One region of the Undibacterium sp. KW1 genome, then DNA from elsewhere that is predicted to be linked to it. Evidence: riboswitches for the same ligand, from Rfam matches in the RefSeq annotation. Region 1 holds a riboswitch; the other holds the start of a gene.
The links. Region 1 has a riboswitch for thiamine pyrophosphate ahead of thiC (phosphomethylpyrimidine synthase ThiC). Riboswitches for the same ligand answer to the same signal wherever they lie in the genome.

Region 1 (4,214 bases):
CTCGGGCATATTCGGGAACAGGGTTTTCTCGTCGCCCAGTACCTCCAGCTTGCACAGCTTGTGGCCGCCCAATAATTCACGCCCCAGTTGCAAAGTATACACCGCGTCTTCAGCGTTGTAGCAACCGGCTGAATTTGGCAGTATGGTGTATTTGCTTGGTGGTACTACATCCAGCAAACTAGGTGCATTCGGGTCTTGCCCTATGTTCACACGACGGATCGCTACCGTGATGATATCGGCTCCGCTGGCTTCTGTTGCCAGGCGGGTTTGTTCCAGGTCTTTGTATTTACCGCTACCAACCAGCAAGCGGGAGCGGTAGGTTTTTCCGGCTATGCTTAAGCCTTGAGTGTTTTCTGTGTTCATAAAATTCTTTCAAATTTGTGAAGACCAAGTAATACGTCATAGATTGGACTGCATCCTGTTAGCGCCGTAGGTTGGGCTACGGTTTATCAGCCCAACACTGGGCCTTGAATCAACATGCACGTCATTTGAATGCCGAGTGTTGGGCTGATGAAGCGTAGCCCAAGCTACACTCATCCACCGCCAATCGCCCTCACCACATCAACCTTGTCATCCACTTGCAACTCATGCTCCGCCCACTGCGACTTCGGAATAATCTGCCTGTTCACTGCCACCGCAATCGCCTGCTGTGACAGATTCAATTCAGCAATCAAATCTGCCAGCAGCATGCTCGCTAGTTGCCGCTTCTCTCCATTGAGCTGTATCTCTACCATGGCTATTGTTTCTTATAAATTTCCGCGCCGGATTTGATGAACTCAACTGCCTTGACTTCCATGCCCTGCTTCAAGGCCTGGATTTCGCTGATACCTTGTGCATTGGCATAGTCTCGCACCTCCTGCGTGATTTTCATCGAGCAGAAATGCGGGCCGCACATGGAGCAGAAATGGGCGACCTTGGCAGAATCCTTGGGCAGGGTTTCATCATGGAATTCGCGCGCCTTGTCGGGGTCGAGGCCAATGTTGAACTGGTCTTCCCAGCGGAATTCAAAGCGTGCCTTCGACAAAGCATTGTCACGTATCTGCGCACCGGGATGGCCTTTTGCCAGGTCGGCTGCATGAGCAGCAATCTTGTAAGTGATGATGCCATCCTTGACATCGACCTTGTTAGGCAAACCCAGATGTTCTTTGGGTGTCACATAACACAGCATGGCAGTGCCATACCAGCCTATCTGGGCTGCACCTATGCCGGAAGTGATATGGTCATAGCCAGGGGCGATATCCGTCGTCAAAGGGCCCAGGGTATAGAAAGGCGCTTCATGGCATTGCTCAAGTTGCAGGTCCATGTTTTCTTTGATGAGGTGCATGGGCACATGGCCAGGGCCTTCTATCATGACTTGCACATCATGCTTCCAGGCGATCTGTGTCAGTTCGCCCAGGGTTTTCAATTCACCTAACTGCGCTTCATCATTGGCATCATAGATAGAGCCTGGACGCAGACCGTCACCAAGGCTGAAGGACACATCATAGGCTTTCATGATTTCGCAGATATCTTCAAAATGCTCGTACAGGAAGCTTTCCTTATGATGCGCCAGACACCATTTCGCCATGATGGAACCACCGCGCGAGACGATGCCGGTCAGGCGCTTGGCTGTCATCGGCACATATTGCAGGCGCACGCCGGCATGGATGGTGAAATAATCGACGCCCTGCTCGGCTTGTTCAATGAGCGTATCCCGGAATATTTCCCAGGTCAGGTCTTCTGCCTTGCCATTCACTTTTTCCAGTGCCTGATAGATCGGTACGGTACCGATAGGCACAGGTGAATTGCGGATGATCCATTCGCGGGTTTCGTGGATATGCTTGCCAGTGGAAAGGTCCATGACATTGTCGCCACCCCAACGTATTGCCCAGGTCATTTTTTCGACTTCTTCACCGATGGAAGATGTCACCGCAGAATTGCCGATATTGGCATTGATCTTGACCAGGAAATTACGGCCTATGATCATGGGCTCGATTTCAGGGTGATTGATATTCGCAGGGATAATCGCACGGCCACGGGCGATTTCTGAACGCACGAATTCTGGCGTGATTTCTGCGGGAATTGAAGCGCCAAAAGACTGGCCCGGATGCTGGCGGCCCATGACTTCTGCCAGCTTGCTACCCATAGGGCCTGAGGCTTTCAGGTTTTCCAGATATTCTTTCCTGCGCAGGTTTTCGCGTATCGCGACAAATTCCATTTCCGGCGTGATGATGCCCTGGCGCGCATAGTGCATTTGCGAAACATTTTTGCCTGCCAGTGCACGGCGCGGCAGGCGTTTGAGGTTGAAGCGCAGCTCAGCCAGTTTGGGATCATGCAGGCGGGCGATGCCGTATTCTGATGTTGGGCCTGCCAGTTCTTCAGTATCATTGCGCTCGGCTATCCAGGCACCGCGTACGGATGCCAGGCCAGAGCGGATATCGATTTTTACTTCTGGGTCGGTGTAAGGACCAGAGGTGTCATACACATAGATAGGCGGGTTTTTTTCCGAACCAAACATGGCTGGCGTATCAGACTGCGTGATTTCGCGCATGGGTACGCGGATATCGGGTCGGCTGCCCTGTATATAAGTCTTGCGGGAATTCGGCAGTGGCTGTATGGCTGCCTCATCTACCGTGGCGGTAGCGGACAAGAATTGCGGGTTGGCGTTCATTTTGGCTCCTTTGCTTTGTTGGCATGGAGCCAGCAAAGGAGTTTCCAAAATCAAAATGTGCACGCTGAAAGCGCGTAGCAAGAAGTCTTTGGCAGCTTCCCTTCGCTGGCATTATCCAGATCAGGTTCGAGGGTATTTCTCACCCGCCAACAAGATTGATGGCAGGACCCCTAGCATTTTTTCTTCGGGTTCCAGAAATAAATCCAGAACCGCGACGACGGCAGATTATACGACTTTTTTAAACTCAGGTGCTTTATTTGATGGCGCTGGCCAGTTCTTCATCAGATACCGTTGCCGACGCAGCAGGATTGCCTTCTGGCAGTTTTACCGGTCCATGCACCTCTATCAACTCGACCATGCCAGCCTTGATCGCAGCCGACAGATCATGATCGAGTACGGGCAAGGCTTCTTCATAGGCGATCAATAATCTGCTGACACCATAGGCGCGGTTGCGGCCATTGAGCTTACCCAGATATAAGGCCATGTCGGCAATTTGCAGGGCTTTTTCCCAACTGCAGATGGCTTCTGGCAAACCGGAAAATGGCAGGCTGATGAAACCGGCAGTCAGGGTGACAGGAACACTGGCACCATCAGCCTGAATGTCTTCTTCACCTATGCTGCGCAAGATGCGTTCAACCAGTCCCTTGAGTTGTGCGGGATTGGAACGTGGTGAATAAATCAGGAATTCTTCACCACCCCAGCGCAACACCATGTCACTGTCACGCACGGTACTGCGTAAGCGGCGTGCCACTTCTATCAATACCGCGTCGCCAGTGGCATGACCAAAGCTGTCATTGATATTCTTGAAGTGGTCGATGTCCATGAGTATCAGGCAGTCAGGATTATCAAGCGCATCTTCACGCCTTTCACCTTCAGGCAAGATGGCCCTGCCCTTCATCATATCGACAAAAGAGCGGCGGTTATACAAACCTGTGAGGGGATCACGCACCGCATGGAATTCGAGTTGCTCATTGACTTCACGCAGTTTTTCATTGGTCTTGCGAACTCGCCGGTACAGGAAGAAAACCACCATCCCCGCCATCACCATGATGACTGCAGCCAACATCAGCACCAGTTGTTGCAACTGACGGTTTTTGATATCGGCATCCTTGAGCTGGTTTTCACGCGCCAGCAATTCAATTTGTTTTTGCCTTTGCTGGGCATTGAATTGCTCTTGCAAAGTGGCTACGGCACGTGCCCGGTCAGAGCGGAATAATTCATCGCTGAGTTTTTGCTGCTCGCGCACCGTCGCCAGCGCCTCTTTATACATATCGGCGGCTTCATACATATTGCCGATTTCACTGAGCAGGTTTTCCACATCCGACTTGGAGCCGGTTTCCATGAAAAACTTCTTGGCTTCATTGATGTAGCCTATGCCCTGGGCGAATTTCTTTTGCCCTGCCAGTGCAAACCCGATATTTGCCTTGGCAATAGCGATCGCAAAAGGATCATTCACGGCCTGGGCTTTTTCCAGTGAGAACCTGGCGGCGCGTTCAGCCTCAGTAAATTTGCGCACATGCAGGTAATAATCGGCAATATTGCCGAGTGCTGTGGCGGCTACGGC
Region 2 (4,214 bases), 1.9 Mb from region 1:
ACTTCAGCTATCGCATAATCTGCATAGACTGTCGATTTGAAGCGCGGCACATTCATGACACGCTTGTCATCGAGGCTGCTGATGCCGGTGTTTTGCTGTTTGGCGTCCAGTGCAGTGATGCTTGCACCCAGATTCAGTTGCGATGTCAGCTTGCCCTGGGCAGAGAGCTCCAAACCAGTATGCAGTGCCTCACCATTGCTGACATAGGTATTGCTGCTATTGGTATATTCCAGTGGCTTCTTGATGCGGAAGATGGCTGCAGACAGGCTCAGATCGCGTTGCACATCGGCCTTCACACCAAATTCAATTTGTGTGGATTTGCCGGGGTTCAGCATCTGGCTGGCATTGCTGGTGCCGAATGGCGCGATGCCGCCGTGTTCCAGCCCCTGGGCAAAGCTGCCATATACAGAAATTTGTTGTGCTGGCTTGAAAACCAGTGCTGCCGTCGAGAGGAATTTGTTCTGGTCATAGCCAGGATTATCAAGCTGGGTGCGCGAGGTATTCAGATGACGCAGGCCCAGATGCAGTTTCAGATTGTCTTGCAGACTGATAATGTCCTGTACAAATGCGGACCATTCCTTGTCAGTACGACGCAGCAAAACCGGGCCGGTTTTATTTGCAGATGGCATTACGCTGACAGGGTGGAACAAATTACTGCTGCCCGCATAGTCATACACATAATCACCAAAATAATCTTTACGCTGTGAATTGCTGAGGCCAACAGCCAGCTCGTGCTGCATGCCACCCACATTGAGTTTGCCATTCAACAGGGCTTGTGTGCCCCACAGTGATTTGGATTCATTCACGCTTTGGTAATCATACACATCATAGCCGCCATTCGCGCAATAGCCTGGATACAGATTGGCTGCGCCACAACCATAAGGGAAGGCGGTATAGTCATCTCGCTTGAATTCATGTTTGTTGGCAGAGACACTGGCGCGCCAGTCAGCATTGATCTGATACTCAAAACGCATGCCCAGATTGCTGTTGCGGGTATCTACCGGTCTTGCCCACGGCTGAGCATTGAGCATCAGGTCAGCAGGGACACCACGTGGTAAATCAGTGCCATTAAATAATTGAAAACCTGGTACCGACAATTGCGATTTGTGCTGGTAGTCAGCATCGATTTGCAACAGGGCTTGTGGTGTGATGTGCCAGTCAAATGCAGCAGAAACGAACTGGCGGTTACCGTCAGCCCCTTTGACATAAGAGCGTAGGCGCTCGCCCGCTGCATTGATGCGGAAGCCAAATTGCTTGTCGCTGGAATTGTCACTGATGTCCGCTGCGCCATATACAGTGCCACGCTCGCTGATTTCAAATGTGGCAGAGCGAACGGCATAGCTGGCAGGGCGCTTGGTCACATAATTGATGATGCCACCTGGCGTGCCAAAGCCAGCCTGGAAGCCAGCTATTCCCTTGAGTATTTCTACACGTTCCTTGTTTTCCAATGGAATGGAAGCGTCACCGGGAATGGCAAAGCCGTCTTTGCGGTAGCTGCTGGAATTATCCAGGGCAAAACCACGTATGGAGAATTGCTCGGCATAGCCAATGGCGTTATACGCATCATTGACACTGGCGTCATATTTCATCGCATCGGTAGTCTGGCGTATGCGCAGGTCTTGCATCTGTGCCGTGCTAAAGGCATTGACTGAGTTAGGCGTATCCAGCAGTGCCGCATCAATAAAACCGGTGACTTTGCTGCGCTCTACCTTGTTTTCTGTGCCTTTGCTGCCAGTGATGGTCACTTCAGGCAGGGATTTGTCGTTTCCTGCGTTGCTCTGGGCATACGCAGATGACAGCAACAGGCAAGCCTGGGCAATCGAGAAGGCAATGGCGGTGGGGCGTAAAAAGTATGGGCGTACAGTAAAATCAGACATGATGTGCTCTTGGTTTGCTTTTTAATGCGTTGTGGATGACAGCGCGGGAGCAAACAAAGAAGCAGGAGGGGCCGGGACTTTGCGCTTCCCTTCGCTGGCATTATCCAGATCAGGTATAAGGGACTCTCTCACCCGGAAATGTTATTTCCAGGACCCCTAGCGTAGGCCGCAGTTTAACACGAAACCATTTATATAGCCTTTTTGCGGCAATTGGCGCTTAGCTGCCTTGTTTTGCTTCTATTTTGACAGTGCGGAAATTGCGCCACAAACCTTCTGCCGAATAGACAAACAGTGCTGCCCAAATGGCGATAAAGCCCGCCAGTTTATTGTGGTCGAAAGGTTCATGATATAGCCAGACGCCGAGCAATAACTGCACCAGCGGCGAGATGTATTGCAGCAATCCCAGTGTCGTCATCGGTATGCGCCTGGCGCCAGCAGCAAACAATAATAAGGGAATGGCAGTGATAGGGCCACTGATGAGCAGCAGCATTTTGATGTCCACGCTGCTGGCGACGAAGCTGTTTTGTCCTTGCAAAGTCATCCAGCATAGCCAGCCAAAGGCAAATGGGAAGAGCAGGGCGGTTTCCAATGACAAGCCTTCCAGTGCGCCCAGGGCAGAAGTCTTGCGCAGCAAGCCGTAAGTGCCAAAAGTTGCTGCCAGCACCAGGCCTATCCATGGCAGATGGCCTGTCTGTATGGTCAGCCAGGCAACGCCAACAGCAGCTAGCGCTACTGACAGCCATTGACCTGGACGCAGTTTCTCACGCAGCAAGACTGAGCCTATGAGGATATTGACGAGAGGCGTGATGAAATAACCCAGGCTGGCATCAACGATATGACCATGATTGACAGCCCAGATATACACAAACCAGTTGGCCGATAAAAGTACTGCGCTAAGTGCAAAGCCGCCTATCAGTTTTGGTTGCCTGACGGCTGTGCTGACCCAGGCCCATTGCTTGCGCCAGGTCAGCACACCAACCAGGAATAGCAATGACCATAGCATGCGGTTCAGCAGGATTTCCAGCGCAGGGACGTCGTGCAGGGTCTTGAAATAAATAGGGAACAGGCCCCAGAGGAAATACGCGGAGCCTGCAAACAAAATACCTTGGCGCATGAGTAGCAATCAATCTGTAAGGCTTGCGGCAGCAAGCGAGACAAACATTATCGCTTGAATAGAAATTGTTTGCTGCCAGCGCCTATTTGCTTCTTGCTGTGGCCAGGTGTTTGCATAGTGCTTCTGTACCATCGAGTATGCGTGGCCCGGCGCGATTCAGCCAGTCACCTTTGACTGTGTAGAAGTTGTTTTTCTTTACGGCTGTCAGTATCGGGTATTGCTTCCAGTCTGCCATGCTGTCGATATTTTCACCGCTGCTGAAGATGACATCAGGGTTCGCCGCCAGCACTGCTTCATTGGTGATGGTGGAGCTTAACTCTTTGAGCTGGCCAAACACATTTTTGCCGCCGCACAGACGTATGGAGTCAGACACCATATGCGTGTCATTGATGGTCATTAAAGGCCTGCGTATCATTTGATAATACACGCTGACCGGCGCTGCCCCTGCTGGCAATTGATAAGTCTTGCGCAGATTGTCGAGACGCTGCCTGAATTTTTGGGCATTGGCTTTACCAGTACTTTCAGTGCCAGCCAGTGTCGCCAGTCTTTCTATCGAAGTTGCCACCATTTCAAAATTATGGGGCTCACTTTCAAACACTGTAATGTGGTTGCTGCGCAATTTATTGGCCAGGATTTTTGCATTACCCGTACCCCAGACGATGACCAGATCTGGCTTGAGGGAGAGCAGACGCTCCAGGTCCAGTGCAAAAATATTACCTATCGATGGCAGTTTTTTCGCAGCCTCGGGATAGTCACTGTAATCAGTCACTGCGATGATGTTATTTGCCGCGCCTGCCTCGAACAGCATCTCAGTGATATGCGGTGCCAGGCTGACGACGCGTTGCGCAGGTTTTTCTAGCGTGACTGGGCGTTGTGCATCATCCAGTACCGTGATGGCAGCATACGAACTGGTTGATGCAAGACTCCCAGTCAGGCAGGCTGCAAGTGCAAGGCTGCCTGTTAGCAATTGAAAACGACGCATCAGATTTCCAGATTGTCGATCAGGCGTGTGCCACCCAGTTTGGCGGCAGCGACTACCACCAGCGGTGATTGCTGGGCGAGATCGCCAGCAGATGGTGGTTGCAAGTCGGCGCGTTTGCGTATCGAGATGTAATCCGGTTTCCAGTTGCGTGTCGCCAGTTTTGCCATGGCCTGACGTTCGAGTTCAAACATATCCAGATGGCCGCCACGTACTTCTGCTGCGACTTCATTCAAGACTTTAT

Region 2: another riboswitch for thiamine pyrophosphate. It lies ahead of UNDKW_RS15260 (TonB-dependent siderophore receptor); the one in region 1 lies ahead of thiC (phosphomethylpyrimidine synthase ThiC).

Annotation. Positions count from the first base shown of each region.
Region 1 is NZ_AP018439.1:5,331,418-5,335,631, forward strand. It holds gene UNDKW_RS23975 (thiazole synthase) at 1-363, opposite strand, end outside; gene thiS (sulfur carrier protein ThiS) at 534-734, opposite strand; gene thiC (phosphomethylpyrimidine synthase ThiC) at 737-2,650, opposite strand; TPP riboswitch at 2,731-2,832, opposite strand; gene UNDKW_RS23990 (tetratricopeptide repeat-containing diguanylate cyclase) at 2,904-4,214, opposite strand, start outside.
Region 2 is NZ_AP018439.1:3,382,713-3,386,926, reverse strand. It holds gene UNDKW_RS15260 (TonB-dependent siderophore receptor) at 1-1,877, opposite strand, end outside; TPP riboswitch at 1,947-2,045, opposite strand; gene rarD (EamA family transporter RarD) at 2,095-2,991, opposite strand; gene UNDKW_RS15250 (cobalamin-binding protein) at 3,074-3,973, opposite strand; gene panC (pantoate--beta-alanine ligase) at 3,973-4,214, opposite strand, start outside.